DNA from 4 places in the Vibrio syngnathi genome. Region 4 is predicted to be linked to each of the others. Evidence: predicted binding sites of a transcription regulator. Region 4 holds the regulator's gene; each other region holds the start of a gene.

What was found. Region 4 encodes PurR, which represses purine synthesis genes. Its sites were predicted from a motif close to TNANGNAAACGTTTNCNTNA; they were not measured.
Region 1: glyA (serine hydroxymethyltransferase) is a predicted target of PurR. The motif match lies at 6,313-6,332, and genes of this name have one in related genera.
Region 2: K08M4_RS03460 (NCS2 family permease) is a predicted target of PurR. The motif match lies at 1,660-1,679, and genes of this name have one in related genera.
Region 3: glpX (class II fructose-bisphosphatase) is a predicted target of PurR. The motif match lies at 5,537-5,556, and genes of this name have one in related genera.

Annotation. Positions count from the first base shown of each region.
Region 1 covers NZ_CP017916.1:2,478,031-2,486,265, forward strand. The annotation lists gene K08M4_RS11310 (proline--tRNA ligase) at 1-1,610, shown strand, start outside; gene K08M4_RS11315 (tellurite resistance TerB family protein) at 1,799-2,488, shown strand; gene K08M4_RS11320 (YaeP family protein) at 2,694-2,897, shown strand; gene K08M4_RS11325 (DUF4250 domain-containing protein) at 2,899-3,090, shown strand; gene K08M4_RS11330 (hypothetical protein) at 3,321-3,647, shown strand; one part of gene K08M4_RS21985 (IS630 family transposase) at 3,797-4,255, shown strand; one part of gene K08M4_RS21985 (IS630 family transposase) at 4,257-4,832, shown strand; gene glyA (serine hydroxymethyltransferase) at 5,007-6,257, opposite strand; gene K08M4_RS11350 (YitT family protein) at 6,605-7,207, shown strand; gene treC (alpha,alpha-phosphotrehalase) at 7,389-8,235, opposite strand, start outside.
Region 2 covers NZ_CP017916.1:712,734-720,968, reverse strand. The annotation lists gene gpt (xanthine phosphoribosyltransferase) at 1-265, opposite strand, end outside; gene K08M4_RS03460 (NCS2 family permease) at 350-1,639, opposite strand; gene vcdP (small protein VcdP) at 2,168-2,254, opposite strand; gene K08M4_RS03455 (aminoacyl-histidine dipeptidase) at 2,711-4,183, shown strand; gene K08M4_RS03450 (DUF3332 family protein) at 4,355-4,894, opposite strand; gene K08M4_RS03445 (succinylglutamate desuccinylase/aspartoacylase family protein) at 5,166-6,212, shown strand; gene K08M4_RS03440 (DUF3622 domain-containing protein) at 6,387-6,704, opposite strand; gene K08M4_RS03435 (NnrS family protein) at 7,052-8,235, opposite strand, start outside.
Region 3 covers NZ_CP017916.1:233,528-241,762, reverse strand. The annotation lists gene cytR (DNA-binding transcriptional regulator CytR) at 1-427, shown strand, start outside; gene K08M4_RS01140 (SPOR domain-containing protein) at 550-1,089, shown strand; gene hslV (ATP-dependent protease subunit HslV) at 1,327-1,875, shown strand; gene hslU (ATP-dependent protease ATPase subunit HslU) at 1,934-3,274, shown strand; gene K08M4_RS01125 (1,4-dihydroxy-2-naphthoate polyprenyltransferase) at 3,430-4,347, shown strand; gene rraA (ribonuclease E activity regulator RraA) at 4,421-4,939, shown strand; gene zapB (cell division protein ZapB) at 5,049-5,291, opposite strand; gene glpX (class II fructose-bisphosphatase) at 5,616-6,623, shown strand; gene K08M4_RS01105 (helix-turn-helix transcriptional regulator) at 6,786-7,412, shown strand; gene K08M4_RS01100 (DUF3135 domain-containing protein) at 7,549-7,896, shown strand; gene K08M4_RS01095 (DUF805 domain-containing protein) at 7,957-8,235, opposite strand, start outside.
Region 4 covers NZ_CP017916.1:1,137,631-1,145,865, reverse strand. The annotation lists gene torR (two-component system response regulator TorR) at 1-595, opposite strand, end outside; gene torD (molecular chaperone TorD) at 883-1,530, shown strand; gene purR (HTH-type transcriptional repressor PurR) at 1,847-2,851, shown strand; cyclic di-GMP riboswitch class I at 3,022-3,107, shown strand; gene K08M4_RS05435 (TfoX/Sxy family DNA transformation protein) at 3,235-3,825, shown strand; gene K08M4_RS05430 (TVP38/TMEM64 family protein) at 3,980-4,660, shown strand; gene K08M4_RS05425 (putative signal transducing protein) at 4,724-5,041, shown strand; gene K08M4_RS05420 (alpha/beta fold hydrolase) at 5,152-5,949, opposite strand; gene glgA (glycogen synthase GlgA) at 6,233-7,687, opposite strand; gene glgC (glucose-1-phosphate adenylyltransferase) at 7,677-8,235, opposite strand, start outside.

The DNA of each region.
Region 1 (8,235 bases), 1.3 Mb from region 4:
CTTCAGGTTTATATACTTGGCTACCTACTGGTCTACGTGTACTGCGTAAAGTCGAAAATATCGTTCGCCAAGAGATCGATAATGCAGGTGCCGTTGAAATCTTGATGCCCGTAGTTCAACCGTTTGAGCTTTGGGAAGAGACTGGCCGTTCTGAAAAGATGGGCCCTGAGCTACTTCGTTTCACAGACCGTCACTCTCGTCCGTTCGTTCTTAGCCCAACAGCTGAAGAAGTAGTGACGAGCCTAGTACGTAACGAGATCAGCTCTTACAAACAGCTACCTCTAAACCTGTACCAAATCCAAACTAAATTCCGTGATGAACGCCGCCCTCGTTTTGGCGTAATGCGTGCACGTGAATTCTCTATGATGGATGCGTACAGCTTTGATATCGACAAAGAAGGCTTAGAAAAGTCTTACCAAGCGATGCACGATGCTTACTGTAAAGCATTCGACCGCATGGGTCTTGAATACCGTCCAGTATTAGCAGACTCTGGCGCAATCGGCGGCAGCGGCTCTCAAGAGTTCCACGTTCTTGCTGAAAGCGGCGAAGACCTAATCGCATTCTCTTCTGAGTCTGATTACGCAGCGAACATCGAGAAAGCAGAAGCACTAGCTCCTACTGAAGAAGTTGCAGCGCCAACTCAAGAGATGGAACTGGTTGATACGCCAAACGCAAAAACAATCGCAGAGCTTGTAGAGCAGCACGGTCTAGCCATCGAGAAGACAGTTAAGACTCTATTCGTTAAAGCATCTGATGAAGTAGACGCTGATATCATCGCGCTAATCATCCGTGGCGACCACGAGCTTAACGAAGTGAAAGCAGAGAACCTTCCACAGGTTGCTGCTCCGCTAGAGATGGCTTCTGAAGAAGAAATCCGCGCACTTGTTGGTGCAGGTCCAGGTTCACTTGGCCCTGTTGGCCTAGAGCTACCATTCATCGTTGACCGCTCTGTTGCTGTAATGAGCGACTTTGGCGCTGGCGCAAACGTAGACGGTAAGCACTACTTCGGTATTAACTGGGGTCGTGATGTTGAACTTGCTCAAATTGAAGACCTACGTAACGTAGTTGAAGGCGACCTAAGCCCATGTGGTCAAGGTACAATCCAACTTAAGCGCGGTATCGAAGTTGGTCACATCTTCCAGCTAGGTAACACTTACTCGAAAGCAATGAACTGTAACGTGCTTGGTCCTGATGGTAAGAGCGTAATCCTAGAAATGGGTTGTTACGGTATCGGTGTTTCACGTGTTGTTGCATCGGCTATCGAGCAAAACCACGATAAATTCGGTATCACTTGGCCAGACGCACTAGCACCGTTCCAAGTTGCTATCGTACCAATGAACATGCACAAATCTGAGCGCGTTAAAGAAGCCGCTGAAAAGCTATACGCTGAATTAACGGCTATGGGAATCGAAGTACTATTTGATGACCGTAAAGAGCGCCCTGGTGTAATGTTTAAAGATATCGAGCTAGTGGGTATCCCTCACACTATCGTTATCGGCGATCGCAGCATGGATGAAGGCAACTTCGAATACAAAAACCGTCGTACTGGTGATAAAGAAGTTATCGCTATGGATACGGTTATCGAGCACCTTAAGGCTCAACTAGCTTAGTAATCCGGTTACTCGCTAGATAAACATTGAAAGGCTGCCATCAGGTGGCCTTTTTTGTACCTACAGTCTCCCTTCAAACTCCCTTCTATTTTATCAGTAGAGTAAATAACGTAAGTTAATCCCCTGTTCATCTTTAAATCCGTATATTGGTTTTAACTACTCTTTGACACATTTACATGGAGCTATCGATGGATATCAAAAGCTTACTGAACCAAGCACTTAAATCAGATCTCGTTAAACAAGGCACTCAGAAACTTTCACAAGGGTCTTCAAGTTTAAGTGGCCTAACTCAAGGCGGCAATGGTAAGAATATCAACAAAAGCACGCTCGGAGCCTTCGGTGCAGGCGCCGTTGGCGGCGGGCTCTTAGGTGCATTAATGGGCTCTAAGAAAACCAAAAAAATGGGAAAAAAAGCAGCAGGCATTGGTGGCGCAGCGGCACTTGGTGCACTCGCTTATAAGGTCTACAACGATTACCAATCGAAACAAGGCCAAACACCGAATGCCGAACAAGCTCAATTTGATGAGAACGACTCAAACCATAGCTTGCTGATCTTAAGATCGATGATTGCAGCATCCAAAGCCGATGGTCATGTCGATGAAGAGGAGATGGCAAAGATCGAGCAAGCGGTCGAAAATATGGGCGCTGATTATCAACTGACCAAATTAGTGTCTGAAGAACTGCACAAACCGCTCGATCCAAGTGAAATTGCTCAGCTCGCGACCTCACCTCAACAAGCGAGTGAGATCTATCTAGCGTCTTTGATTGTAGCGGATGAGCAAAACTTCATGGAGAAGGCTTACCTCAAAGAGTTAGCTAAGCAACTCAACCTTGCTGATGAAGTTACTTATCAACTTGAACAGCAAATCTCTGGTTAAGCGGTAATTATCAGGCTAATCCGTAAATATCTCGCTAAGCAGTAATATCAAACTAAGTAACAAGCTAGCAAAGTGATACATTGAGCATCAACAGAATGAGATATTGAGCAAGAACAAACTAACTCTGAACTTAGTCAGATCCACTTTGTTTTTGCTTATCTCTATGTGTATATTGAGAGCAGTTATCATTTGGTTAGGTATAAAAATGAAAGTATACGATTGTTGTGATTTGGTGCGTGAACTGTATTCTCAAATTGGCAGTGGCGACCAAGGCTATATCCCTAAAGCGATTACCTGCGCGGTAAAAACCTTGAACGACCTTGCTGCAGATGAGTCTTTTCCTAAAGAAGCAAGAGAGCGCGCTGCATTTGCCGCAGCGAACCTACTGATCTCAGATTTCGAGGACTAACATGAACCTCGCGAACTTTGAAAAGATGGATCCTGTGATGTTGATGAGCATCGTCAACATGAAGCTGCGTGACGACTTCGGCGGTGATTTAGATCGAGTCGTCAATTTCTATGAAATCGACAAAGCTGTATTGACCGCAAAACTTGCGTCTGCTGGTTTTGAATTCCTTCCGGAAGCCAAACAGTTTCGATAGTCATTTAGAACACACTTAATTTTAAAGACCAACCTCTGTGTTGGTCTTTTTTGTTTGAGGTACGTAATAGGCCAAGACCAATAAACTTATTAGAAATTATCTGTTTGCACCTATACTTTTATATCCTAGAGTCAGTCAACGCGCCTTGAATCAAAGCGTGTTGTTGTATAGGCTACTCCAAACAACATATAAAACTCATCACCAAATTCGATGATATCGAAGGACTAACAATGAAAAGACTCGGACTTTTAGCCGTTATCGCAGCCGTATTTACCGCAGGTTGCGCTTCAAATACTCAGCAAGACAACTTCCGTGAAGCCTCTTTTGAGCTGTGTAATACTGAAGTCGATATCTACTCTGTAAGCCATGATGAAAGAGTACGTATCGTCTGCTCTGACGGCTCTAAATTTGCCTTAAACAGTGAAGATACGCTAGAAATTATGCGCGATATCAACATCGACTATTGTGATGGCGAAGGTTTAGGTAAATTCAACGAAAGCCGTCACTACTACTCTTTCAAATGTAAGTCAGGCACCCTACTTAGCATCAAAAAGTAGAAGCGACACAAGAAAGCGATAAAGTACAAAAGGGTTGATGTGAAAGCATCAACCCTTTTTAGTACCTGCCTTTCTGTATCTGTAGATAATACCAATTAAAGTAAAAATGTGATCTAATTAAGGCCGTCGAACTCTTACAGAAAATCGTCATGGATAGCCTTAATAATACTGATTTTAAAAAGCTAGCAAGCCAACAAAAAACCATTCAAATGAAGGTTCGCTTGCTAGCACTAGCCCACTTCAAAGAAGGTCACTCGCGCACTCAAATTGCCAAATACCTTAAAGTCAGTCGAACTAGTGTAAACAAATGGGTTCAAGTATTTCTTGAAGAAGGATTGGAAGGGCTTCAAGAAAAACCTCGCACAGGCAGACCTGCATACCTCAATGCAGAACAACGAAAACAACTCAGTGCATTCATTAAGAAAGAAGCAGAGTCCCCTTCAGGCGGGCGCCTTGTCGGGAGCGATATACATGATTACATCGTGAAAAACTTTGATAAATACTACCACCCTAATTCTATCTATTATCTCCTCGACCACATGGGCTTCTCTTGGATAACTTCTCGCTCCAAACACCCTAAACAATCACAGCAAATCCAAGACGATTTTAAAAAAATTCAAAATAGAAACGATCCTTAAGATCCCCGGCCATATCGGGCTAGAGAGTGTTGATGTCTGGTTTCAAGATGAAGCTAGGTTTGGTCAGCAGAACACAACGACACGTCTTTGGGCGACTCGTGGAACGAGGCCTCGCGTGGTAAAACAACAGCAATTTGAATACGCTTATTTGTTTGGTTCGGTATGCCCTGAAAGAGGAATTGGCGAAGCCATAGTGGTTCCTTGGGTTAACAAGGACATAATGACAAATCACTTAGAGCAGATATCTAAGGCTACAGAAAAAGGACGTCATGCTGTCGTTATAATGGATGGTGCAGGCTGGCATACCGATGATATTGCGAGAGAATTTAATAACGTCAGTACTATTAAGCTTCCTCCCTACTCGCCAGAGCTTAACCCTATAGAGCAAGTTTGGAGTTGGTTGCGACAACATTATCTAGCGAATCAAAGTTTCACGGATTATAACGACATTGTTTCCAAGGTTTGTCGCGCTTGGAATGAATTTCTTGAGTGCAAAGATCGTGTCACAAAAATGAGCAGAAGGGATTGGATAAACCTGATCAGTTAATTTTCCGGATTGGTATAACCTAACTCTCATGCCTACAGATACAAAAAAGGTCCCAAAAGGGACCTTTTAAATCAATTTTCAAAGTAGTCGTTTGAAATTCTAGGAGAGCACGCGGAGCTTACGGATGTAAGTGAGCATGCTCGACAACGAAGTTCAAATTACTACGCAGAAAAATTAAGCGTAAACAGGTAGACGCTTACAGATTTCTAACACTTTCGCTTTAGTTGCTTCGATAACAGACTCATCACCCATGTTATCTAGGATGTCACACATCCAACCTGCTAGCTCTTTCGCGTCTGCTTCTGAGAAACCGCGACGAGTGATAGAAGGAGAACCGATACGGATACCAGAAGTAACGAACGGGCTACGTGGATCGTTTGGTACTGAGTTCTTGTTAACTGTGATGTTAGCTGAACCTAGTGCTGCATCTGCTTCTTTACCTGTGATGTCTTTGTCGATTAGATCAACTAGGAACAGGTGGTTCTCTGTAGAACCTGAAACGATGTTGTAACCGCGTGCTAAGAATTCAGCAACCATTGCTTTTGCGTTAGCCACTACGCGAGCTTGGTATTCTTTGAACTCTGGTTCTAGAGCTTCTTTGAACGCTACTGCTTTACCAGCGATAACGTGCATTAGAGGGCCACCTTGACCGCCTGGGAATACTGCTGAGTTCAGCTTCTTGTAAAGATCTTCGCCTTCGTTAGAAAGGATAAGACCACCACGAGGACCAGCAAGCGTTTTGTGCGTTGTTGTTGTAACAACGTGAGCGTGTGGAACTGGGTTAGGGTAAACACCTGCAGCGATTAGACCCGCAACGTGCGCCATATCTACGAAGAAGTAAGCACCTACTTTGTCAGCGATTTCACGCATGCGCGCCCAATCACAAACTTGAGAGTAAGCTGAGAAACCACCGATGATCATCTTAGGTTTGTGCTCGATAGCTAGCGCTTCCATCTCTTCGTAATCGATTTGACCTGCTTCATCGATACCGTAAGGGATAATGTTGTAAAGCTTACCAGAGAAGTTTACCGGAGAACCGTGAGTTAGGTGACCACCGTGCGCTAGGCTCATACCTAGAACAGTATCGCCAGCATTCAGTAGTGCCATGTATACAGCGTTGTTTGCTTGAGAACCTGAGTGAGGTTGTACGTTCGCGTATTGAGCGCCAAACAGTTCACATGCACGTTCGATTGCTAGAGTTTCAACTTTATCTACGAACTCACAACCACCGTAGTAACGCTTACCAGGGTAGCCTTCAGCGTATTTGTTTGTAAGTTGAGAACCTTGAGCTTCCATTACACGTGGGCTTGTGTAGTTTTCTGAAGCGATAAGTTCGATGTGCTCTTCCTGACGAAGAGTTTCTTCTTGGATAGCTGCGAATAGGTCCGCATCGTAATCAGCAATGTTCATGTCACGCTTAAGCATCTGTATCTCCTGACTCAGATTGTACTGAAAGTTTCAAAAAAACCACACAATGACCGAAAGCAAACGTTTCCGTCACCGTTTTGATGTGACGCATTCTACATAATTTGATCTAGGTCATAAAGAGCTAATTGCAATTTTATCATGCAGTTTTTTCATAATCACAAATAAGATTCATCATGGTTATTGAGCTTATCCAACCAAAGATGACGCTTACTGTCAATTTTACGCTTTACACCCTGTAAAACGCAGATTACATAGGTTTACCTTAATTTTGCACCTCAAGCTACCGAAAGCTAAGGTTTTTCTCTACTATGCACGCCTTTATTGGTTAGGTAATTATAAAAACGATGGAAAAACACTCACGTAAAGAAGATTGGGTAGCCATTCTTACTGGCACGTTTTTAGTGGCGTTAGGCGTCTTCTTTTTACAGTCAGCAAATCTGCTTACCGGTGGTACTACTGGCTTGGCTCTGCTTTTGAGTCAATTCTTACCTGTAACCTTTGGTATTTTGTACTTTGTTGCCAACTGTCCATTCTATTTATTAGCTTGGAAACGATTTGGTCGTAGCTTTGCCATTAGCAGTGCAATTGCTGGCGCTTTAGTCTCGGTATTTGCTGATCATTTATACTTAGTGATCTCGCTAGAAGTTCATAACGAGATCTACTGTGCTGTTGCTGGTGGCCTGTTAATGGGCTTAGGTATGCTTATCCTATTCCGTCATCGCTCGAGCTTGGGTGGCTTCAACGTACTGTGTTTGTTTATCCAAGACCGCTACGGTATCTCAGTAGGAAAAACTCAGATGTGCATTGATGCTTGTATTCTGTTTGCGTCTTGCTTCTTCGTATCACCTTGGGTAATTGCCGTTTCTGTATTGGGTACTGCGGTACTAAATATAGTGCTTGCAATGAATCACAAGCCAACTCGTTACTCGGTGAATTACGCGTCTTAGCGCTTATTACCTGTTCTGTGTTGCTAATATCTGCTGCTTTAGCTTCTCAACTATGCCAGCAAAAACACGATGACCAAGACATCACTAAAACAAAAAGGCTTTGGGGGCACTCCAAAGCCTTTGTTGAAACCTAAATCTTTAGGGGGAACTGTGAATAAGGTTTATTGAAATAGCAACAAGGCTAATCTTCAATCAAGAGAATACGCGTCTCATAAGGTCGCAGCACTTGGTGATGAGACGCCACTAAACTCTCGCTTACTTGATAATTAGACAACAAGCTCTTAGCCTTCGCCATCTCAAAACGTTCAGGTAAAACGCATTCAGCCTCTTTACCATAATAGTTGTTAATACAAACCAAAGTCTGGCTTTCACTCTCGCGAGAATACGCAAATACCGACGGGTGCTCAGGCAGCAAATCTTGATAACGACCATGGGTAATCACTGGCACTTCTTTACGCAACTCAATCAAACTCTTGTAGAAATAGAAAACAGAGTCTCTATCTTCCAGAGCTTGCTCTGCGTTGATCTCAGTGTAGTTATTCGCAACATCAAGCCATGGCTGAGCTCGTGAAAATCCTGCGTAAGTTTCACCGTCCCATTGCATTGGCGTACGAGAGTTATCACGAGATTTCTGCGCTAAGATCGCCATCATATCTTGATGAGCCACACCATCACGGTTAACCATGATGTCGTACATATTAGTACTCTCGACATCACGATACTGGCTAATTTCAGTATAACCAGGGTTGGTCATGCCAATCTCTTCACCTTGATAGATATACGGTGTGCCTTGCATCATGTGCACAGAAGCAGCCAACATTTTAGCCGACTCAACACGATATTTTTGATCGTTACCTAAGCGGCTCACGACTCTTGGTTGGTCATGGTTACACCAAAACAGTGCGCCCCACCCTTTGCCGTTCAAACCGGTTTGCCAATGATTGAAGATCGACTTGAGCTGTAAGAAATCAAATGGTGCATTGGTCCACTTCTCACCATTGGTGTAATCAACCTTAAGGTGGTGGAAG
Region 2 (8,235 bases), 420 kb from region 4:
CTTCAACGATTAGGAAACCTTCGCCGTCACCTTCAGGTGCTTTAACGACTGTCATATCACGTTGGTGATCGTGGTCGTAGCTAGAAATACAAATCGTATCTACGTGACGAATACCTAGCTCACGAGCCAAGATTGCACCAGGAACCAAACCACCACGGCTCACTGCCCAGATGCCTTTCCACTGCTCTGCTGGCATTTGCTTTTCAGCAAGTTGACGGCAGTAAGTCTGCATATTGTCCCAAGTGATAACGAATTTGTTGCTCATAGTATAAAACCTAATAATTTTGTCATGTTATTAGAGGCTATTTCAAACATAGCCTCTTCAGCGATTAAGCAGAAATCTAGACGATTAAGCGAAAGTATATTTAAGAATAAAGATAGCCGACATTACCCACACAGCAGGTGAAACGTCGCGACCTTTACCACTTAGCAGCTTAATTGCAGCGTAAGCGATGAAGCCTAGTGATATACCCTCAGCGATAGAGTATGTCAACGGCATAAGCAGACATGTTACCACGACTGGGGCTGCTTCCGTAAGATCACGCCAATCAATACCAACTAGGCCAGACATCATCAAAATTGCTACATAGAACAACGCACCTGATGTTGCGTAGGCTGGAATCATACCGGCAAGCGGTGAGAAGAAAAGAGCCAGTAGGAACAAGATACCAACAACAACCGCTGTTAGACCGGTACGGCCGCCTTCAGCGACACCCGCAACACTCTCAACGTAAGAGGTTGTATTTGATGTACCTAGCAGTGCACCAATTGATGTTGCTGTTGAGTCAGCAAGCAGTGCCTTGTTCAGACGAGGCAGTTTACCGTCTTCTTTGATTAGGTTTGCTTTCGTTGCAACACCAACCAGAGTGCCCGCTGTATCGAACAAATCGACGAACAAGAATGCGAATACCACTGAAATCATACCAATTTCAAATACAGCAGAGAAATCAAGCTGCATGAACGTTGGCGCTAGGCTTGGTGGAGTAGACATGATGCCGCCGTATTGAACGTCACCAATTGCAATGCCGATAGCCGTGATGGCTAGAATCGCAATCATTACCGCACCTTTCACACCGCGGTGAACAAGAGCAATAGTCAGGAAGAAACCAAGCGCACCTAACATTGGCGCAATCGCAGTGATATCGCCAAGTGAAACCTTAGTCGCAGGGTTAGAAACAACGATGCCAGCATTGCTAAGAGCAATAAACGCTAGGAAAAGACCGATACCCGCTGAGATACCAACACGCAGAGACATAGGGATCGAGTTGATAATCCATTCACGGATCTTAAAGATGCTTAAGAAGATGAAGATCACGCCCGATACGAAAACCGCTGCCAGAGCAACTTGCCACGTATAACCCATCCCCATTACAACAGCGTAGGTAAAGAATGCATTCAAACCCATGCCTGGAGCTTGAGCAATTGGGTAGTTAGCAACAAAGCCCATGATAAAACAGCCAATAGCAGCTGCTAAACAGGTTGCTACAAATACAGCGCCATGGTCCATACCAGCATCAGCTAGAATCATTGGGTTTACAAAAATGATGTAAGCCATTGTTAGGAAGGTTGTTAGACCTGCGATGATTTCAGTGCGCACATTGGTGCCATTTTCACTGAGTTTGAATAGCTTTTCGAACATTATCGAATCCTATAAGGGTAAAGAGTAAACGGTTGCGTAATCGATTGGCTGTGGATTATAAAGTTATCAAATAACAAATTCCAGATAGAATTAAGGCTCTAATCGATATTTATCAGAATGCCGTATTAAACGAAGCAATTAAAAACCAAAGCATTAATGGAAAATAGCCCTTAAAAACAAGCAATTAAAAGCAAAACATCCAATGTAATTAGTTGGTTGTTTTTTCTACCCTCGGCTATTTTCATTGAGAATCTAGCTTATAAATTCTGAATTCAAACTCACAATAGTTACGTATTTTTCAACAGAATCAGTAATAAGGCGCAAATTGATATTTCGGCGTTTAAAAAACAACCATGCAGAACAGCAGGAAAATGATGAGTGATAAGTGATAAGCGGTTTAGAAAAGTAGCAGGCAAAAAAAACGCCACTCAAAACTGAGTGGCGGTAGAATCTGTCAACCAAAAGGGCTGTAAAAGAATTCCAATATATAGGGGTGAACAAAACTGTTCGAGTTACATGCTTACGGTATTAGTAACCAAAGCTAGTAGGGTATGCAAAGTTGCTAGTGTAAACAGAGCTGTTAAGCCAGAACATTGCAGATGGTAAACCTTTCATAACTATCACCTTAATAAATCAATAAAAAACGAATTTGATTTCTCGGTTCCTTGGAGGCGATAAAACGGACTCATCCTTTGAGCATTTACTCTTCATATCAGAAGTTGGTTATTAATATACCCTAAAGAAAAAAGATTACAAGTATTTTTTGCTATGTGTCACACTTTTGGCCAATTATGGTTATTTTGAAAACTTATTCCTGTAATTAAATTACAGAATAGAATTAAACAAACGTTTGCCTGCGCCATTTATAAGCATCAAGTCTCTTAATTATGATCAGGTGGACAAGATCGCTTTCAAAGTTTGAGGTATTTGAGGTTTATAACCGCTACTCGTCAAAACGCTCAAGTGGTATGCTGTTGCCATCAAAACAGACCCATATTTTAGATTTTTATTCTAAGTTTTTACCTATAGAAATCCTAAATATATGGTTATCAAATAAAAAAGGAGTCATCCGTGTCTGAATTCCATTCTGAGATCAGTAAATTGTCCCCTGCCCCTATTTGGCAGTTTTTCGATAAAATTTGTTCAATCCCGCACCCTTCGAAACATGAAGAGGAGCTTGCTCAATACATTATTGCGTGGGCAACAGAGCAAGGCCTAGATGTACGTCGCGACCCAACGGGCAACGTATTCATCAAAAAGCCAGCAACGCCGGGTATGGAAAACAAAAAAGGTGTCGTGCTACAAGCTCACATCGATATGGTTCCACAAAAGAACGAAGACACAGTTCATGACTTCGCTAAAGATCCAATCCAACCATACATTGATGGTGAGTGGGTTACAGCGAAAGGCACAACGCTTGGCGCTGATAACGGCATGGGCATGGCTTCTTGCCTAGCGGTTCTTGCTTCAAACGAAATCCAACACGGCCCTATCGAAGTTCTACTAACAGTAGATGAAGAAGCAGGCATGACTGGTGCCTTCGGTCTTGAAGCTGGTTGGTTAGAAGGTGATATCCTTCTTAACACCGATTCAGAGCAAGAAGGCGAAGTGTACATGGGTTGTGCTGGCGGTATTGACGGCGCAATGACATTTGAAATTGCACGTAACGCGATTCCAGCTGACTTCGTAACACGCAAGCTAACGCTAAAAGGCCTAAAAGGCGGTCACTCTGGTTGTGACATCCACACAGGTCGTGCAAACGCAAACAAACTGCTTGCTCGCTTCCTAGCGGGTCACGCAAAAGAGCTAGACCTTCGCATCGTCGAATTCAAAGGTGGTAGCCTGCGTAACGCTATTCCTCGTGAAGGTTTCGTAACGGTTGCTGTTCCTGCTGAAAACCAAGAGAAACTGGCTTCGCTATACAACTACTACACAGAGTTGCTTTCAACAGAGCTAGGCAAAGTAGAAGACAGCATCGTGACTTTCAATGAAGAAGCTTCTGTAGAAATGGGCGCACTGGCGTCAGCAGACCAAGCTCGCTTTATCGCGGCACTTAACGCATGTCCAAACGGCGTGATTCGTATGAGTGACGAGATTGAAGGTGTTGTTGAAACGTCTCTAAACGTAGGTGTTATCACAACAGAAGAAAACTCAATCACAGTGCTTTGCCTGATCCGCTCTTTGATCGATTCAGGTCGTAGCCAAGTAGAAAGCATGCTGCACTCTGTTGCTGAACTAGCAGGCGCTAACATCGCGTTCTCTGGTGCTTACCCAGGTTGGAAGCCAGACGCTGATTCAGAGATCATGCACATCTTCCGCGACATGTACGAAGGTATCTACGGTCACAAACCAAACATCATGGTTATCCACGCTGGTCTTGAATGTGGCCTATTCAAAGAACCTTACCCGAACATGGATATGGTTTCTTTCGGCCCAACCATCAAGTTCCCTCACTCTCCTGATGAGAAAGTGAAGATCGATACGGTTGAGCTATTCTGGAATCAAATGGTTGCACTGCTTGCAGCTATCCCAGAAAAAGCATAATTCGATAAGCTATATATGTTCAATAAATGGTGTTTCCAATAAATAGGGCTCTTCACTAAATAGCACTTTTCAGTAAACACCGTTTATAGACACAAAATAGAACAGGTACTCAATGAGTACCTGTTTTTGTATCCAATCTTTGTAGCTATGTATTTGTGACTAAATAAACAATTAAGCGCGTGAAGCCGCGTAGCTTTCTAACTCATCAATTGAAGTTTGTGCCACTACTTCGCCGTCGATGAAGTATGTCACCATCTCACCATCACGAACTCCGATCAATGTCGCACGCTCACCAGACTGGTAAGTGATGTCCATTTGGATCGTGTTTTCGTCGATCTGCTGCATTTGACCTTTCTCAATCATATCAGCACTCGTAATAGGACCCACTGGTGCTTCAGTAAGTGACTTATCAAGCTGATGGTTTATATCAAGGTAAGTATCAATCTTAGTATCAAATATATGCGGTGCACCTGTTAGTGGGTTGCTGCCAGTCCAGAACTCTAGTGAGTTGAATACCAAGTAATCAGCTGCAACTGTTAGACCGTAAGCCGGTGCAAGCAATATGTTCAAACCACCACGAGCATAACGGTTATCAACAGCCTTCACGTTAAACTTCATTAGATAACCGGTTACTGCATTACTACCCACACAGCCAGATAGAGCAACAGATACCACTGCTAGTGCTACAACTTTTGAAATTGTTTTTTTCATTTTGATCTCGATATTTGAATTTGGCCGCCAAAAAATGGCGATGGATAATACCAACCAACCGAACAATAAATATCAGCGTTAAATCAATGTATTGTCAGGAAATTCACAATTATAAACCCCTTCTAACTAGCCAAATCAAAAACAGAAACTAATTAAGAAACCCCTCCATAAAAAAGTTTTGTCGTCACCGTAAAGCGATTGATTCGTACTAAAAATCAACGATTGATACATTCCGTGTTAACGAATTATCACCATGTTGAGAACAACCTAAATGGCAAGACTAAAACCTAATCAACCCTTCGAATTACTTGGTTATACTGTTCAGCCAGGACAGAGAATGGAGATTGAACTGCAAGCGGCTCAGCTTTACACGCACTCTCCACTTTCGATCCCGATTGAAATTATTCACGGTCGCCAAGCAGGCCCAACACTGATGGTAAATGCGGCTATCCACGGCGATGAGCTAAACGGTGTTGAGATTGCACGACAACTGACCAATGCGATTGATCCAAAGAAACTGAAAGGTACCTTGATTGTTGTGCCTATCGTTAACGTGTTTGGCTTTATCCATAAATCTCGTTATCTACCAGACCGTCGTGACCTAAACCGTTGCTTCCCTGGCAGTGAGAAAGGATCGCTAACATCACGCATCGCTTACACCTTCTTTGAGAATGTGGCGAAGCACTGTGATTTTATTTTGGATCTACACACAGGTGCGATTCACCGTACTAACTTGCCACAGATCCGTGCAAACCTGTCGAACCCAGAAACATTGCGCATCGCAAAAGCGTTCGCAACACCAGTGATCATTGACTCACCACTGCGTGACGGATCACTTCGTAGCGAAGCGGAAAAATTGGGTATCCCTGTATTAACTTACGAAGGTGGTGAAGCGTTGCGTTTTGATCACCTAGCGATTCGTGCGGGTTACCTTGGCGTACATCAAGTGATGAAAGAAATCGGCATGCTGCGCCCAAACCGTAAAAAGTTGCCAGAGCCAGTGTTGAGCAAATCCACCAGCTGGATCCGCGCTGAGTCAGACGGTATTTTGCGTAACATGGTGAGACTTGGCGAACAAGTTGAAGCAGGACAAACCCTTGCTTACATAAGCTCTCCATTAGGTCACCAAGAAGGCCAAGTAATCACCACTAAAGGCGGTATCGTGATTGGCCAACAAACTCTACCGTTGGTGAACGAAGGTGACGCAGTATTCCACATTGCTTACTTCAAACAAGATGACGATGAAGTGGGACAATCAGTTGAGAGCTATATTGAAGAAGTAGCGGAAGATGATTGGCTAACGGCGCTTAACAACTAATCAATGAATGACATGTAGTCACTAGCAAGAAGTGGCTACATTTTCGAAAATAAACTCCACAAACTAAAAAGCCCCAATATACTTTTGACTAGAAAGAAAAAAGTTATATTGGGGCTTTTTTTACTTGTCCCTTATCTTAAAATTAAGGAACCTGTAAATTAATTAAGCGCTGGATTACTCTGCGTCTTCTTGCTCTTCTTCACGAGCTTTTGCGCGTGCTTCACGTGCTTGCTCAGCTTTAAGCTCTTTAGTATGACGTAGTTCGTCACGCTCTTTACGCTGCTCTGATTTACGCTCGTTACGTTCAGCTTGGTTTGCGATGAAAGATGCTAGCTCTTTCTCTGCCCACTCTTGTGCTAGAGCTTCAGTTTCAAAACCAGACTCACGCTTAGATACTGTTGTGCTGCGAGACGTTACTTGACGAGTAATCTCTGCACACCAACCGTTGCGTTTTTCTGTAAGGCGGATATCAAATTTTTTGTTCTTAGACATGTTCTATTTTTCCTAAGGGAGATCATTAAGGGATCGGTCAACTTTGATAACTCCATCTAAGTGAGCATCTTTTAACACCATCCCTTGGTAAGCGCGGTATTAGAGCACAAATCAATGAATATTGCTGCAAATATTTGCAGCGGATCACACTCCATTGCTGCAAATCGTTTGTGCCGGATTTCAATGGGTTCGTAACTCTCCGATTCACCATCAACTTCTATGCTATTTTATCGACAACAATGAAATGAACTGTTCTCAAACAGAGACAAATTAAAGCGATAACTAGCTGCGATCAAAAAGGGAAGCTCAGTGCTTCCCTTTAAAAATGTGTTAGAAAATCAATACGCTTACCCCGGATGACCATCCACTCTTGGTGTTAACAGCATCATGCCAAACTTCCAGATAAACAGACCAAACGCCAACGTCCATAAACCCGCGCTGATGTTGACCATCTCAAATAAGTAAGCAGGGAAGAAAGTGACACCTAAACTACGAACTAATGCCGCGATAAAGATAGCCGAGAACGCCAGCACCATACTTGGCCCTTTATAGATAGCACGGCCTGTGTGTCCCATGGTGACACGTGTGATCATCGCAAGAATGAGCCCACTCAAACCGCCAATCGCAAACAGGTGCAGCATGTTATGGCTTGCAAATGGGTTATCTAACAAGCCTCTTAGCAGCAAGCTTAAAGGGATGCATAGGTAAGCCGCATGCAGCGACCACACCAAGGGTTCAGATAACGTAGTCCAAGGCTTCCAGCGGATAAAGCGCACCAACTGAGTCACACCTGCAAATACCATCAACTCATTGCCGACTTGAGCAAAGGTCAATGGGAAGAAGCTCAATACAAATAAGCCAACCAAAGGTAGATTCGCTAACCATTCCAACCAAACCAGTGGTTGTGCTTTTTCAAAATCGAAGCGACGTGCCGTGAAGAACGGAATAACTCGCCCTCCCATCACTGATAGCAGCAAGGTAAACCACCACAACATCGCTTGCCAAACTGCAGACGATGGAAATGGAGGCATACCCTTAATGGTTGCGTAACTAGCAAAGTTCGCCACGATAGCCAATATAAACAGCGGCACAAAGAATAGATTCTTCCAGCCTTTCGATTTAACAACTCGGAAACCAATTTCGTAAGCGGCGAAGATTAAGAACAACGCCTCAACCGATGAGATCAGCCATAACGGTGCGGGGGTCCAAAACAGAATACGAGGTGCCAACCACAAACCAACCAGTCCGGCTAATCGATAGTGTTTGGTTCCATTGACGCCCGTCCACGTTTGCACCGCAGTTAACACAAAACCGACCACAATCGCCATGGCAAAGCCAAACAGCATTTCATGTACGTGCCACCAAAGCGCCGGTACTTTTAGCATTTCTGGCTGACCGTTTTGGAACATGATGACCCAAGCCACAATCGCGATCACAGCATAGAGACTGCCTAAAAAGAAGAAAGGTCTAAAACCTAATCGAAGATATGCAGGAATCGCATCTTCTACACTTTTATCTGTGATATTTAACA
Region 3 (8,235 bases), 900 kb from region 4:
CCGCCAACAAGGCTACCAGCAAGCGCTACGTCGTGCAGGAGTATCAATGAATCCAGCCTATAGCACTGTCGGTGACTTTACCTTTGAAGCGGGCGCTCAAGCAGTTCGTCAATTACTCGCTCTTCCTGAACAACCAACCGCTATCTTCTGTCACAATGATGCGATGGCCATTGGTGCGATTCAAGAAGCGAAGAAGTTAGGTTTACGTGTTCCTCAAGACCTATCGATTGTTGGCTTCGATGATATCCAATTCGCTCAATACTGCGATCCACCGCTAACGACTATTTCTCAGCCTCGTTATGAGATTGGACGCCAAGCGATGCTGATGATGCTCGACGTACTGAAAGGCAACGATGTACAAGCAGGGTCACGCCTGCTTGAAGCTAAATTAGTCGTTCGAGGCAGTACTGCGCCACCTCGAATGTAGTTCTCATAAATACCCTTATAACTCTGCGGCACATTTTGATGTGTCGCTTCCATTTCTGCACTATTATCCTCACTCAATCTGGATTACCATGAGGGCAGAATCAGCAACTATTGAATTGTCTTGTGGCTAATAGAGATTATGTAAAGCGCGGTCGTGGCACGAAAAAACCGACCAAAAAACAAACCCCTCGCCGTAAACCATGGCGTAGTGGTCTTTTGGCGATCCTCCTCGCCGGTGGTTTTGGTTACGGACTTTACCTATTGAGTAATGACCCTGAGCCGCCAGCACCGACTCCAGTGGTAACTAAACCAAAGCCTAAGCCGAAACCAACAAAAGTCATTCCGCCGCCTCCAGAGGAGAAGTGGGACTACGTTGAAACCTTGCCAAGCCGCGAGATTGAAGTAAAAGCCAAAGAGCAACAGATCTCGAAGATCCCTTACATCATGCAATGTGGCGCGTACAAAACCTCAAGCCAAGCTGAAGCACGTAAGTTGGATATTGCCTTCCAAGGTATCTCAAGCTCAATCCGTAAAAAGGATGGCAGTAGCTGGTATCGTGTGGTTCTAGGACCATACAAATTGAAGCGAGATGCAGAGCGAGATCGCCATAAGCTGCAACGAGCGAAAATCGAACCTTGTGCTATTTGGAAAGACACCCAGTAGTTATAGATTTGCCGCAGAAGCAGAAGCAGAAGCAGAAGCAGAAGCAGAAGCAGAAAAGCCAAACACCGAAAGCCTCCCATTGTGGAGGTTTTCTTTTATCCGCACCCTTTTGCCAAATTTCCTTACAACTTCCGCCGATAAGTTGCGCGACATCACTCGACCTTCCTTGAATTATCCGAGCACCATCCTCATATACTTTTTATACCCAAAGATAAGAAATATTAAGAGGCCCTACTCGTGACTACCATTGTATCTGTACGTCGTAATAATAAAGTCGTCATCGCGGGTGATGGACAAGTATCTCTAGGCAATACTGTAATGAAGGGCAATGCCCGTAAAGTACGTCGCCTATACAACAACAAAGTACTGGCAGGTTTTGCTGGCGGTACCGCAGATGCTTTCACGCTATTCGAAAAATTTGAAAGCAAGCTGCAAATGCACCAAGGCCACCTAACCAAAGCTGCCGTTGAGCTGGCGAAGGATTGGCGTAGTGACCGTGCTCTACGTAAGTTAGAAGCACTGTTGGCAGTAGCAGATGAGACCGCTTCTCTAATCATCACAGGTAACGGTGACGTAGTTCAACCAGAGAACGACCTGATTGCTATCGGTTCGGGCGGTAACTTCGCTCAAGCAGCAGCTACTGCACTATTAGAAAATACAGATTTAGATGCGCGTGAAATCGCAGAAAAGTCGCTGAACATTGCGGGCGATATCTGTGTATTCACCAACCATCACCACACTATTGAAGAACTAGAAAGCACCGTTGAGCTGCCAAAGCCCGAGTAACGACCGCTTCCATCAATAACGTTGTATTCAACAGTGATTAAAGAATTAAGGAAAAACCATGTCTGAGATGACTCCTCGCGAAATTGTTCACGAACTCAATCGCCACATTATCGGCCAAGACAACGCTAAGCGCTCAGTGGCTATTGCACTGCGTAACCGCTGGCGTCGTATGCAGCTTGAAGAAAGCCTGCGTGTTGAAGTATCACCAAAAAACATCCTGATGATTGGCCCTACGGGTGTGGGTAAAACTGAAATTGCTCGCCGTCTAGCGAAACTAGCAAACGCGCCTTTCATCAAAGTAGAAGCGACTAAGTTCACCGAAGTTGGCTACGTGGGTAAAGAAGTTGAAACCATCATCCGTGACCTAACGGACGTTGCGATCAAGATGACGCACCAGCAAGCGATGGAAAAAGTACAATACCGCGCTGAAGAGCAAGCTGAAGAACGCATTCTTGATGCCCTTCTACCACCAGCACGTGATGCTTGGGGTCAGAACGAGCAATCAACGGAAGACACAACTTCTTCAAACACTCGTCAGATTTTCCGTAAGAAACTGCGTGAAGGTAAGCTAGACGACAAAGAGATCGAAGTTGATGTAGCCGCGCCGCAAATGGGCGTTGAAATCATGTCACCTCCGGGCATGGAAGAGATGACCAACCAGCTGCAAGGCATGTTCCAAAATCTAGCGGGCGACACCAAGAAAAAGCGTAAGATGAAAATCAAAGACGCATTCAAAGCACTGACGGAAGAAGAAGCAGCGAAGCTTGTGAACCAGGAAGAGCTAAAAGAGAGCGCGATCTTCAACGCTGAAAACAACGGTATCGTATTCATCGATGAGATCGACAAAATCTGTAAGCGTGGCGACAGCTCAGGTCCAGACGTATCTCGTGAAGGTGTTCAACGTGACCTGCTTCCTCTTATCGAAGGCAGCACAGTATCAACTAAGCACGGTATGGTTAAAACTGACCACATCTTGTTTATCACTTCAGGTGCATTCCAAGTAGCTAAGCCGTCAGATCTGATCCCTGAACTGCAAGGTCGTCTGCCAATCCGTGTCGAACTTGAAGCGCTATCAGCACACGACTTCAAACGTATTCTTACTGAGCCAAAGGCATCACTGACTGAACAGTACATTGCCCTGATGAAAACAGAAGATGTCGGCATTGAGTTCACTGAAGATGGCATCAACCAAATTGCTGATGCAGCATGGCGTGTCAACGAAACCACAGAAAACATCGGTGCGCGTCGTCTGCACACAGTCATGGAGCGCCTAATGGATGAGATTTCATTCGACGCAACAGACCGAGCAGGCAGCAAATTGGTGATTGATGAAGCTTACGTAATATCTAAGCTTGGCGAGCTCGTAGAAGACGAAGACCTAAGCCGCTTCATCCTGTAGCACACCAAACTCCAACTTATTGCTCTATCTCAAAGAAATAGCAGCTAATAAGCGAATTCAAGGCCCACTTTCGAGTGGGCTTTTTATTACCCGAAAAATGGGCGTATACTCAAATCACAGTATGAAACGAAGACTTATAAAGAATTAGACCTACGATGAAACAATCTCTACTGATTTGGCTAGATGCCGCACGCCCAAAAACTCTGCCTCTCGCACTTGTCTCTATTCTTACAGGAAGTAGTTTAGCGTTCGCCGGTGGTCACTTTTCTTTATCAATCGCACTATTGGCTTTTTTAACCGCCACTCTATTACAGATTCTGTCGAACTTAGCCAATGACTATGGCGACGCGGTAAAAGGCACAGACAACGAAAACCGTCTAGGGCCAACACGTGCAATGCAATCAGGTGCGGTGACTGCGCAAACCATGAAGCAAGCCATCATCCTCAATATCGTATTTACCATGATCGCAGGGCTGATTCTTATTTTTCACGCCTTAACATCGATTGAAAGCATCTTATCTTTCATCGCGTTAGGCGTATTAGCCATAATGGCTGCCATCGCTTACACCGTGGGAAATAAACCTTATGGTTATATTGGCCTTGGCGACTTGTCGGTATTTATCTTCTTCGGTTTGTTAGGGGTTTCTGGTACTTACTTCTTACATACGGGTCATGTAGAGCCAAGCCTGTTTCTGCCTGCACTAGGCTGCGGGTTGATGGCGGTTGCGGTGCTCAATATCAACAACATGCGTGATATCGAAAACGACAGCGAATGTGGTAAGCGCACCATGGCGGTTCGCCTAGGGCAACGCAAAGCCAAGCACTATCATTTTGCACTGCTTGGGCTCGCCCTTGCCTCTTTCGCTATCTACCTGCTCATTCAAGAAAAACCGGCCTGGATCAGCCTGCCGTTTTTACTGAGCATTATTATTGTTTACAAGCATGGCAAGGCCGTTTGGGAAACCGAAAAGCCAGCACAGATCGCGCCAATGATGCCTGTGATTGTGAAATGTTCACTGGTCACTAACCTATTGTTTGCAGGGGTTGTCGTAGCTCAAACTCTATTGAGTTAAATGAGACTAATCATTGCAAAGGGATCAAGCACCGATATACTCAAAGTAAGCTCATTGTTCAAAAGGTATACTAATGGAATACAACACTTCAGCACTGTGCGACATATATTTGGATCAAGTCGATGTCGTGGAGCCAATGTTCAGCAACTTCGGTGGACGTGCATCCTTCGCAGGACAGATCACGACATTAAAGTGTTTTGAAGACAACGCTTTAATTCGCTCCGTATTAGAGCAAGATGGTTTGGGACGTGTGTTGTTAATCGATGGTGGCGGCTCACTGCGTAAAGCGCTGATCGATGCTGAGATTGCTCTACTTGCTGAAGACAATGAGTGGGAAGGTATTGTGGTTTACGGCTGCGTTCGTGAAGTCGATGAGCTAGAAGACATGAACCTTGGTATTCAGGCTTTGGCTTCTATCCCTGTTGGTGCGAGCCAAGAAGGTGTTGGCGAATTAGATGTACCTGTGAACTTTGGCAGCGTGACCTTCTTACCGGAAGATTATCTCTACGCAGACAACACTGGCATTATTCTTTCGGCAGAGCCTTTGGATGTAGAACTCGATCTGGATGTTGAAGAAGAAGAGGCCGAGTAACTCACTCAGCTTCAAATAATAAAACAAGCCAAAGAACACAAAACATAAGAACACAAACGAAAACGCCCGCTACTCAGTAGCGGGCGTTTTTTTAAATCTGAAGAGTCGATTACTCTACGTCATCCATTTTACCAAGAAGGTTACGGATGCGATCTTGCCATGCTGAATGCTCTTCCTGCATTTGCTGAGTTTTTTGCTCTAGCTCGTGACGGCTTGCTTTAAGCTCACCAGCTTCTGTTGCTAGTGCTTGTTTCTCTTCTTTAAGCTCTTCCACTTCCATTTGAAGAAGTGCAATTGTATCTACTGCTGTTTGAATTTTTGCTTCTAGCTGCTCTAGTACTTCAAAAGACATTCTGGCCTACCTTTAAGTTATCCGTTTGATGGTGAAGGTTCACTCCACTTATTTCCCCATTCTACTCAGCAGAGCAAGGATAAACACTCAATATATTCGATATTTTGCGCCATTCGATGAAAAAAACAGCGCTTTTTACCGAATATTGACGTGAACGATTACCACCACGACGGCAAACCGATTATTTTGATGAATAATAACTGTTTTCCACTGCGAATTGATCGAGAGCAATCTCCAAAAAACAAAAAGGCAAACGTTTCCTTTGGGATATGATAAAATTTGCCGCGAAATTTCTATTCCCCCTTTGAAAATTTTGGAGTCCGCATGAAACGCGATTTAGCAATGTCATTCTCTCGTGTCACAGAAGGTGCAGCACTAGCTGGTTACAAGTGGCTTGGCCGTGGCGATAAAAACGCTGCAGATGGCGCTGCTGTAGAAGTAATGCGTAGCCTATTAAACAAAACCGAAATTAGCGGTGAGATCGTTATCGGCGAAGGTGAAATCGATGATGCACCTATGCTATACATCGGCGAAAACGTAGGTGTGGGCGGCGACGCTGTCGACATCGCAGTTGACCCAATTGAAGGGACACGCATGACAGCAATGGGTCAATCAAATGCATTGGCGGTATTAGCTGCAGGCGAAAAAGGCAGCTTCCTTAAAGCGCCTGATATGTACATGGAAAAGTTGGTAGTAGGCCCTGGCGCTAAAGGCGTGATTGACCTAGAGCTGCCACTAACAGAAAACCTAGAAAACATCGCTAAAGCACTAGGTAAAACACTCGATACTCTAGTAGTAACCACATTGGCTAAGCCTCGTCACGATCAAATCATCGCTGACATGCAAGCCATGGGCGTTCGTGTATTTGCTGTGCCAGACGGTGATGTTGCAGCTTCTATCTTAACGTGTATGCCAGATAGCGAAGTAGACGTAATGTACTGCATCGGCGGCGCACCTGAAGGTGTGGTTTCTGCGGCGGTCATTCGCGCACTCGACGGTGACATGCACGCTCGTCTTCTTCCTCGTCATGAAGTAAAAGGCGATACAGAAGAGAACCGCAAGCACGGTGAGCTTGAACTAGAACGTTGTGCAGAAATGGGCGTAACGGCGGGCATCGTACTGAAGATGGAAGACATGGCACGCAGCGATAATGTTGTGTTCTCAGCAACGGGTATTACTAAGGGTGACCTTCTAGAAGGCATCACTCGCACAGGCAATATCGCAACCACAGAAACACTGCTTATCCGTGGTCGCTGTCGTACGATTCGCCGCATCAAATCTATCCACTACCTAGAGCGTAAAGACCCAGAAGTAATCGGTCACATCCTGTAAACCAAAACTAGGTTCAACAAAACGCACGAAGGCTGATACCAAGTATCAGCCTTTTGTTTTATTGGCCATCAATAATCTGTGCATTTCACCAGCCTTATAGTAAATGGTTTGCTTTATAAATACCTTGCCTCATAATGGTAAAGTTCATGAGGCAGAGATAGTATGAAAACAAGCGACAAAATCTTACAGACCATTAAGCGTCAAGGCGCGGTAACCGCGAAACAACTGTCAGAAGAATTTGGCATGACGACAATGGGTGCAAGGCAACATCTGCAAAGTCTGGAAGATGACGGTACTCTTGCGTTTCATGATGTGAAAGTAAAAGTGGGTCGTCCGACTCGCCATTGGTCCTTAACTCAACAAGGCCACAGCCAATTTTCAGACCGACACGGTGAACTCACTATTCAAGTAATTGATGCTGTAGAAAATCTGTTTGGTAAAGAAGGGTTGGCTAAGGTTGCTGCCGAGCGTGAACAACACACACTTAAGCAGTATCAATCTGCACTGTCTGGTTGTGATTCACTCATTAGTAAGCTTGAAAAACTCACCCAACTTCGTGAAGATGAAGGCTACATGGCTGAACTTCAAGAACATGATGAGCACTACATCTTAATTGAGAACCACTGCCCCATCTGCAAAGCAGCAACTCGTTGCCCTAGCCTATGCCAATCTGAGCTCAATGTTTTCACTGAACTGCTCAAAAATGAGTGTCATGTAAGCCGCACTGAACACATTATTGCCGGCGAAAGACGCTGTACTTATACCTTAACGCCCACGCCTTTATCGTAATACCAAGCGCTAAGAGCTAGTACTAACCCACCGATTCCGTCTCAATGTTGAGAAAATGACGATAGATTAAAATTTGTACAGATTTCTTTCTTAAGCTTAAAGTATATGAAACATGCTTAATGCTAAGGAAGGAATCATGGCACAGCCACAGCCAAATCAAAATCTGCCCCCGTTTGATGAACTGGTCCAACTCGCCAAAAGCGATCCTAAAGCATTCAATCAATTCAAACACGAAATGTGCGAGCAGATGATTTGTTCGGCCTCAGAAACCATGCAAGACAGGCTACGCGCTCAGCAAAGTCACATCGATTTGGTGGTTGGTCGCTGTAAAAACCCACATCATGTTAATGTCGTACTCATGCAAGAGCTTCGTTGTCAGTTCTGTAAATTCCAAGATGCACTCGAAGGTCGCTGTAGTTTTGAAGAATCTAAACCGGAAAATGTGGTTCCTTTTAGGCCGAATGCAGAACCTAAAATGTATTAAAAGTGCAAAAGTATTAAAAAGAAAAAAGGGAGCGCGATGCTCCCTCTTATCTATTCATTGTTAATATTTACATGGATCTTCGCCATAGTCGTTACGACCTTCTGTGCCTTTCAACAAACCACACTCAATCAAAATCCATAAGCCACACACTAACGCCGCAACGGTGGCTGCCATATGGATTGGTGATACCGGCTCTGTGGTAGTCGCAGCCATTGGCGAAGCCAAACGACCTAGCACTAGCGGCACATTCAACAGTAACCAATAGTTCGACTTATTGCGGTCGTGCCAGCGCTTAGCGGTGACCGCAAGATCTGGGATCACGAGCAGCAATAGGAATAC
Region 4 (8,235 bases):
TCGGCGCGTCCACTCGATGGCTGATCATATTCAAGATACGTTCACGACTTAAAACTTGGTTAGGGTAAGAAGAGAGCGCAACCAACAGTTCATATTCCGCTTTGGTCAATTTCACCGGCTCGTTATTCTTACTTAATGCACGGCGAGGTATATCAAACGTCCACTCACCAAAACGAACCACAGATTCGTCTCCTGCTTCTTCTACCGCAACCGCTGCTGTCTTACGAGCCGCCGAAATGCGCCACAAGAGGTTTTTAACTCGAACCAACAACTCGCGAAGTTCGAAAGGTTTAGTAACGTAATCATCAGCGCCCATTTCAAGGCCAACGATCTTGTCAATGCTATCCGTGCGTCCAGTAACTAAAATTATGCCAATGTCTGATTGACTGCGTAATTCGCGAGTTAGCATCAATCCATCTTCGCCTGGCAAGTTGATGTCTAACATAATGAGGTCAACGTTATTTTCTTCTAACATTTTTCTCATTTGAGCACCGCTTTCAGCTTCGCTCACTGTGTAACCTTCATTCTGGAAATATCCAACCAGTTTACTGCGGGTTACCACATCATCTTCTACGACTAATACGTGATAGCTCATCTACACCACTTTTCTTATTTAATAGTTTCATTGACCATTCTATTCATAACTCGTAACAATTCTAGTACTACAGAAGATAAAAGCCAGAAACATGATTTTTTTTTGATACAAGACAATCTTAAACCTTGCTATTTGTCGCCCATCGCAATTCAATATAGGCATTACTACTAACGAGTAACTTTGCGTTTCGCAAATAACCTTGTTATTCAGCCTTGGTGTGCCTATACCCAAATCACTCGACGATGCTAGGTATACACACACCACAAGACTAAATCAGGATCTAAGAAATGAAAGATACGAAAGCATTCAACGAACAACGAGCAGAAATATACTGGTGGCTATCAAGCTTGTTCGCTAAAGAGCTCACTCAAGAAGAACTCGATCACTACCACTCTGTTGAAATTCGTTCTTTCCTAACTGGTTTAGGCGAAAATGAAACACTAAAGCCGGCAATTGATAGCTTAGTGGATGCGCTAAACCGTCTACAAACACGTGAAGATGCTCAATTAGAATTGTCTGCTGACTTCTGTGACTTATTCTTAAAGACTGATAAACATGGCGCACTTCCTTACGCTTCTATGTATATCGGCCAGACTGGCCTTTTGAACGATAAGCCAGCAAAAGATATGGAAGAGATCATGGCTAAACACAACTTGGTGGTTAACCAAGACCTGAAAGAGCCAGCTGACCACATTGCTATCGAACTCGATTTCCTAGGTAATCTCATCATTCGTTCGAACGAAACTGAACTTGAAGAAGAACTAGAGAAATCCTTCGCTGTTCAACAGCAATTTATCGAACAACAACTTCTTACTTGGGTACCAAAGTTCAACGTTAAATGTCATGACGTTGACGAATTCGGTTTCTACGCTTCAGTCTCATCTCTGCTACTTGCATTCTGCAAATTGGACACCCAATACCTCGCTGGTGAATAAGCTTATTGGATGACTCGTTAAATAAATTCAGAAGAATGTGACAATTCACCCGGATTTCCGGGTGAATTTTATTGCGAGTAATTTCTAGTCAGTCTAAAATTGTGACCGCAAACGATAAAATATGAAACATTCACGAAATGCTATGCTTATTATAGTTTTGAGCATTTCGGTGTTAAGACAAGCCGCTCAATAGCGGTTTTTTGTTTTTTAGCACTTTAGTACCCAAAGAGCCCTACAAATTTAAGCTCTTAGTTAGGTAGCTTAACGGCTACTTCATTCCGTACTTTGGGAAAGTAGCTTCTAATAGGATAAAACCATGGCCACTATAAAAGATGTCGCTCGCTTAGCAGGCGTATCAACAACAACCGTTTCTCACGTAATCAACAAAACTCGCTTTGTTGCAGAAGCGACGCAAGAAAAAGTAAATAAAGCCGTAGACGAACTGAACTATGCACCAAGTGCCGTTGCTCGTAGTTTGAAGTGCAATACAACCCGCACTATCGGCATGCTAGTTACTCAATCAACTAACCTATTCTTCTCTGAAGTTATCGATGGTGTTGAAAGCTACTGCTACCGTCAAGGTTACACTTTGATCCTGTGTAATACGGGCGGTATCTATGAGAAGCAACGTGACTACATTCGAATGCTTGCAGAGAAACGTGTAGATGGCATCTTAGTTATGTGTTCTGACCTAACTGAAGAACTGAGAGGCATGTTAGACCGTCACGCTGACATCCCTAAAGTAATTATGGATTGGGGCCCTGAGAGTTCTCAAGCAGATAAGATCATCGACAACTCTGAGGAAGGTGGTTACCTAGCGACCAAGTACCTCATTGAGCACGGTCACTCCAAGATTGCTTGTTTAAGTGGCCACTTAGACAAAGCGGCATGTGTTGAACGCATCGCGGGTTACAAACGCGCACTCAACGAAGCGAAGATTACTGCCGATGAAAATATGATCATCGAAGGCAACTTTGAATGTGACACAGCTGTGATTGCTGCTGACCAAATCATTGAGATGGAAGATCGCCCTACCGCTGTATTCTGTTTTAACGACACGATGGCATTAGGACTGATGAGCCGATTGCAAGAAAAAGGCATTCGTATTCCTGAAGATATCTCAGTGATCGGTTACGACAACATAGAATTGGCTGAATACTTCTCTCCACCGTTAACGACGGTTCACCAACCTAAGCGCCGTGTTGGTAAAAATGCATTCGAAATACTACTAGAGCGTATAAAAGACAAAGACCACGAAAAACGCGTCTTCGAAATGCACCCTGAAATTGTTGAACGAAGTACAGTTAAAACGTTAAATTAATTGATGTAATGAGTTTAGTTTAATCAAGCGCACCTTTAGGTGCGTTTTTTTTCTCAACAAACAAAATGCACTTGCATGCATAATTCGAAGATCATTAATTGAAGCAATATCACATTTTCAAGTAAGAAGTGTGAGCCTAATTCAACAAAAACTTTATTCTAATAACCCAGTCACGCACAGGGCAAACCACTTGAAAAAGTGGGACGCAAAGCTTCCGGCCTAAACCACTCGTTGGTATGGTAGCGGGGTTACCGATGGCAAAATGCAGTAACTGCTAATACTTTAGTAATTTACAGCCTATTGACAATTTAATTGCAACATTTTGCTAATCTCTCGGACCTGCTTATTTGGTGGCGTAGTTCAAATACACCGAGATAAATAACATGGATAAACCGATACTAAAGGACTCAATGAAATTATTTGAGCCCCTAGGAAAAATTAAGTCACGCTCAATGTTTGGTGGATTCGGGCTTTTTGCTGATGACACAATGTTTGCCCTGGTTGTGAATGACCAGTTGCATATACGATCTGACAAATGCACAACGCAACAATTCGAACAACAAGGATTTCAACCATACGTCTACAAAAAACGTGGTTTTCCTGTCGTTACTAAATATTTCGCTTTACCTGAAGGCTTATGGCAAGACCAAGAGAAAATCTTGCAGCTTGCGACTACGTCTCTAGGTTTTGCTAAAGAAGAGAAAGCTGAACAATCTTCTGCTAAACCAACTCGACTCAAAGATCTGCCTAACCTTCGACTCGCCACCGAGCGGATGTTGAAAAAGGCAGGGATCGATTCTGTAGAACGTTTATATGAATCTGGCTCTGTAAACGCATTTAACGCCATCAAAGAATCGCATGCGTCTTCTGTCAGTATTGAACTGTTATGGGCGCTAGAAGGCGCGATCAATGGTACACATTGGTCTGTTATACCGCAGCAACGTCGTGAAGAGCTTATCAATCACGTCAATTAACATTGTCAGTGCAAACTATCTAGATAATTAAGCCGCATTTTTGCGGCTTTTTTTATATCTGGTGAAAGTTATTCTATGCTTTGCCTGTCTATCTATACTAATGGTATACATTGAAAAACTAATGGTATGCATTGAAAATTTAGAGGAAGTATCAATGAGTAAAAAAATGATATTGGGTATTGTGTTGGTCATAACCATCGTCTTGTTAGGCGTCAATTTCGGCCAGTACTTAACGCTTGAAAATGCGAAAGCCCAACAAGCTGTTTTGAATGACTACATCGAGAGCAATTTCATTGCCGCTGCCGCTATCTACTTTGTCGCTTATGTCATGATTACGGCTTTCTCAATTCCTGGCGCTGCCGTTGTTACGCTGTTAGGCGCTGCGCTGTTTGGTTTCTGGAACAGTTTACTACTGGTGTCCTTTGCAAGTGCCATTGGTGCAACCCTCGCCTTCTTAAGTAGCCGTTACTTGTTACGTGACTGGATCCAAACCAAGTTTGGTGACAAGTTAGCCACCATCAATAAAGGCGTTGAAAAAGATGGCGCATTTTACTTGTTTTCTCTGCGTCTAATTCCCGTGTTCCCATTCTTCCTTATTAATCTGTTGATGGGTCTAACACCGATGTCGGTTAGTCGTTACTACATTACAAGTCAAATCGGGATGTTGCCGGGTACTGCCGTTTTCTTGAATGCCGGAACTCAACTCGCAGAAATTGATTCACTTTCGGGTATCGTGTCTCCCTCAGTACTGTTGTCATTTGCCTTACTGGGTGTGTTCCCAATTATTGCCAAATGGTTGATGAATAAATTTCGCTCAGCACCTGTCGCTGAGTAACGAATATAACTAAATAACTTATATAGCTAAATAATGCATGCAGCCAAATAAGGTTCTATTTCAATGAAAATCTTCAGTGCATCGAATCCGACAGAAGCTCATATCATCTGTGGATTGTTAGAAAGTGAGAATATTGCGTGTGAAGTCCGTGGTGAGGGTTTGTTTGGTTTAAAAGGGGAAATCCCATTTACTGAAGATACAGACCCTTACGTATGGTTATATGAGCCAGAGCTCGCTAACAAAGCCCGTACGATCGTCAATGACTACCAAAAACAGCAAGATTCGATCATCTATGAAGAGTGGCGTTGTGGTGAGTGTCATGAAATCAATGAAGCACAATTCGGGTCTTGTTGGCAGTGCGGTGCTGCATCACCAGAATAAAAACATAACGAACGATACTCCTCCCTCAAAATAAAAACGGGAAGCTATTATTAGCTTCCCGTTTTTATTTCAATTCTATTCAAGTATGTTCTGATCAAGGATCTAGAGAATCACTGAATTTGCTTTTGAATAAACGCGATAGAGCGTTGGTTGAACTCTTCAGGGTTTTCTACATTACACACATGTCCGCAATTCGCTATTTCCACTAACTCACTCGACTCGTGCGCTGCAACCATCTCTTTTACGGGCTTGATGAACATGTAGTCACGTTCTCCCATCAAATAAAGGGTTGGGATCGGCAACTCTCTATCTTTGAAGTACTTCATAAGAGGGTTTACATCAGCAGTTAGGATAAACCAGCGTTTAAATTCTTTTTGGCACAGCTTTTTAGCTTCGCGGATAAATAGGTGACGTGATTCTTTCTGACTTTTTTGCGGCATCACAACATAAGCAAAAAGGCTATATAACCACATATAAGGAATGATGTGCTTACTCAAGTTTCCTAATTTGATTAAGACTTGAGAACGAGTGTTAAGTTTAGTAACGGCACCACCAAGCACCATCGAACGTACTCGGCTTGCCGCCAATTCAGCCACGTTGCGAACGATAATCGTACCCAAAGACATGCCTACAAAGTGTGCGGATCGGATTTTTAGATGATCTAACACTTTAAGTATATCGAGCGTTACTGATTTGAACGTATAACGGTTCGAAATCAGATCTTTAAGTATATTGTCTGATTTACCATGCCCTCTCAAGTCAATGAGAAGCAAGTTGAAATGCTGTTTATAGGCTTTGATCTGCTTAAACCAAATGGAGGAACTGCCTCCGGCGCCATGCACAAACACAACCCACTCATCGCTCGTAGGGTGAGTAAATGTTTTATGAAATAATAAACTCTCAGACATACCTATCGCTTAATTTATTTATGGAGCTAAGCCTCATCACAAGGCGATGACTAAGGATATCACGCAATTAAGAATTTTAAGTGATAATAGTGTCAAACCCAACACTAGTCATGTGAATACCTGACCACCTTTTCTACCTGACTAAAATGAGTTTGCAAGCTTTCTCTTCGTAAACGTGATGTGATCTGACCAGAAAACAAAAAGGCACTCTACTATCAGAGCGCCTTCTTTTATTATGAGCTGTTGTTATTCAACAACTGAATTTTAAAGCTAAGTCAACACGTTAAAATGCAGAATGGTACATCGTAAGATATTCTTTTGCTGCATCCTCCCAACTAAAATCTTGCTGCATCGCGTAAAGCTGAACGCGCTTAATTTCAGATGGATTTTGTGCATAAAGTAGTAATGAACGATGTAATACCGCTAGTAATGCTTGCGGTGTTGGCTCTTCAAAAGCAAAGCCGGTCGCTATCTCGGGATCCTGATCGTAGTCATTGACGCTATCCTTTAACCCCCCGACAGAGCGCACAATCGGTAAAGTGCCGTAAGCCATGCTGTAGATTTGGTTCAAGCCACAAGGCTCAAATTCAGAAGGCATCAAGAAGAAATCAGAACCCGCTTCAACCAAATGCGCCAGCTCATTATTGTAGGCTTCTACGAATGAAAACTTGTCTGAATGAAGTGCGGATAACTCTTTCAATTGACTCGCCAAAACCGGATCACCAGTACCGACAATCACGATCTGAAGATCGTTTTTCAAAAACTGCTCGATGATCGGCAGTAAGTAATGAACGCCTTTTTGGTTGGTCAGACGGCAAACCATGCCATAAACCGCACAATCGGTAACGGGTAAGCCAACATCTTGTTGCAGTTTTTGCTTACAAGCTGATTTCCCACGAGTCATGCTGTGTTTCGTCGCTTTGAATTTACGAGGAAGGAAAGCGTCTGTTTCCGGGTTCCAAGCTCCGTAATCACAACCGTTGAGAATTCCAAATAAGTCTGCCGAACGATGTTGGAACTCTGCTGCCATGCCATGGCTACCTAACTCCGTTTTCAGCTCTTCTGCGTAGGTTGGGCTTACTGCATTGACCTTATCAGCACACATCACGCCGGCTCTCAGCATAGTGACATGCGTGTCACTCACTGAAGCTTCAGGCACATTGTAGCTATGCATTTCTGGTAGAAACTGCAGTTCATCGTATGCGAACACACCTTTGAAAACTGCGTTGTGAATCGAGATAACACTGCGCGTATTTTCAAAGAAATCGTGTTGTTGATAACGTGATTTAAGCAAGAAAGGCACAAAACCTGTGTGCCAGTCATTTGCATGAATGATATCAGGTTGGAACGCGAGCTTAGGAAGCATATCCAAACAAGCCGTACTGAAGAACGAGAAGCGCTCTCCGTTATCGGCATACGCTTGATTGTTCTCTGCGTACATTTCAGGGCGGTCGAAATACTTGGCACATTCAATAGCGAAGACTTGAACACCTTCGACACTCAACTTTTTGACTTGATAAGCAGTGTGAGGCCAATGATCGAGCTCGGTTGACAAAATAACTTCAGCAGAACCAATGTTCGGAATGTTTCTATAAGCAGGGATGGTCACTCGAACATCTTGTTCGAGTGTTTGTAACGCTTTTGGCAGTGCCTTGGCTACGTCAGCCAAGCCACCACTTTTGATCAAGCCTTCAACTTCAGACGCTACAAAAAGTACCGAGAGAGTCTTAGTAACCAACTCGTGCTCCTTTAGAAATCACTACAACACCATCGTCAGATACGTGGTAATGCTTTTTGTCTTCTGTCAGATTCACACCAATCTGTGTACCCGGTGCGATATCTGCATCTTTATCAATGATAACGCGGCGCAGGATACAACCCTCACCCACTTTTACATCACCGAGTAAGATACTTTCGCTAATATCACACGCTGATGCGATATTGCTGCGGAAGCCCAATACACTCTTTTCAATACGCGAACCACGTACATAACTACCGCTACACACAAGGCTATCAATGATCTGAATTCGACCATTTGCCGAATCAGTAAACGTAGCGGGTGGTAGTGGCGGGTAATAAGTGTGTAGCGGCCATTTACGGTTGTATAGCGAGAATGGCGCATCTTTCTTAAGAAGGTCCATGTGCGCTTGCCAGTACGCGTCAATCGTACCTACATCGCGCCAGTAAACTTCTTCTTTCTCACCAGTAATACGGTTGGTGCTGAAATCATAAACAAACACATCACCACGTGGGAACATGTTTGGAATAATGTCTTTGCCGAAATCG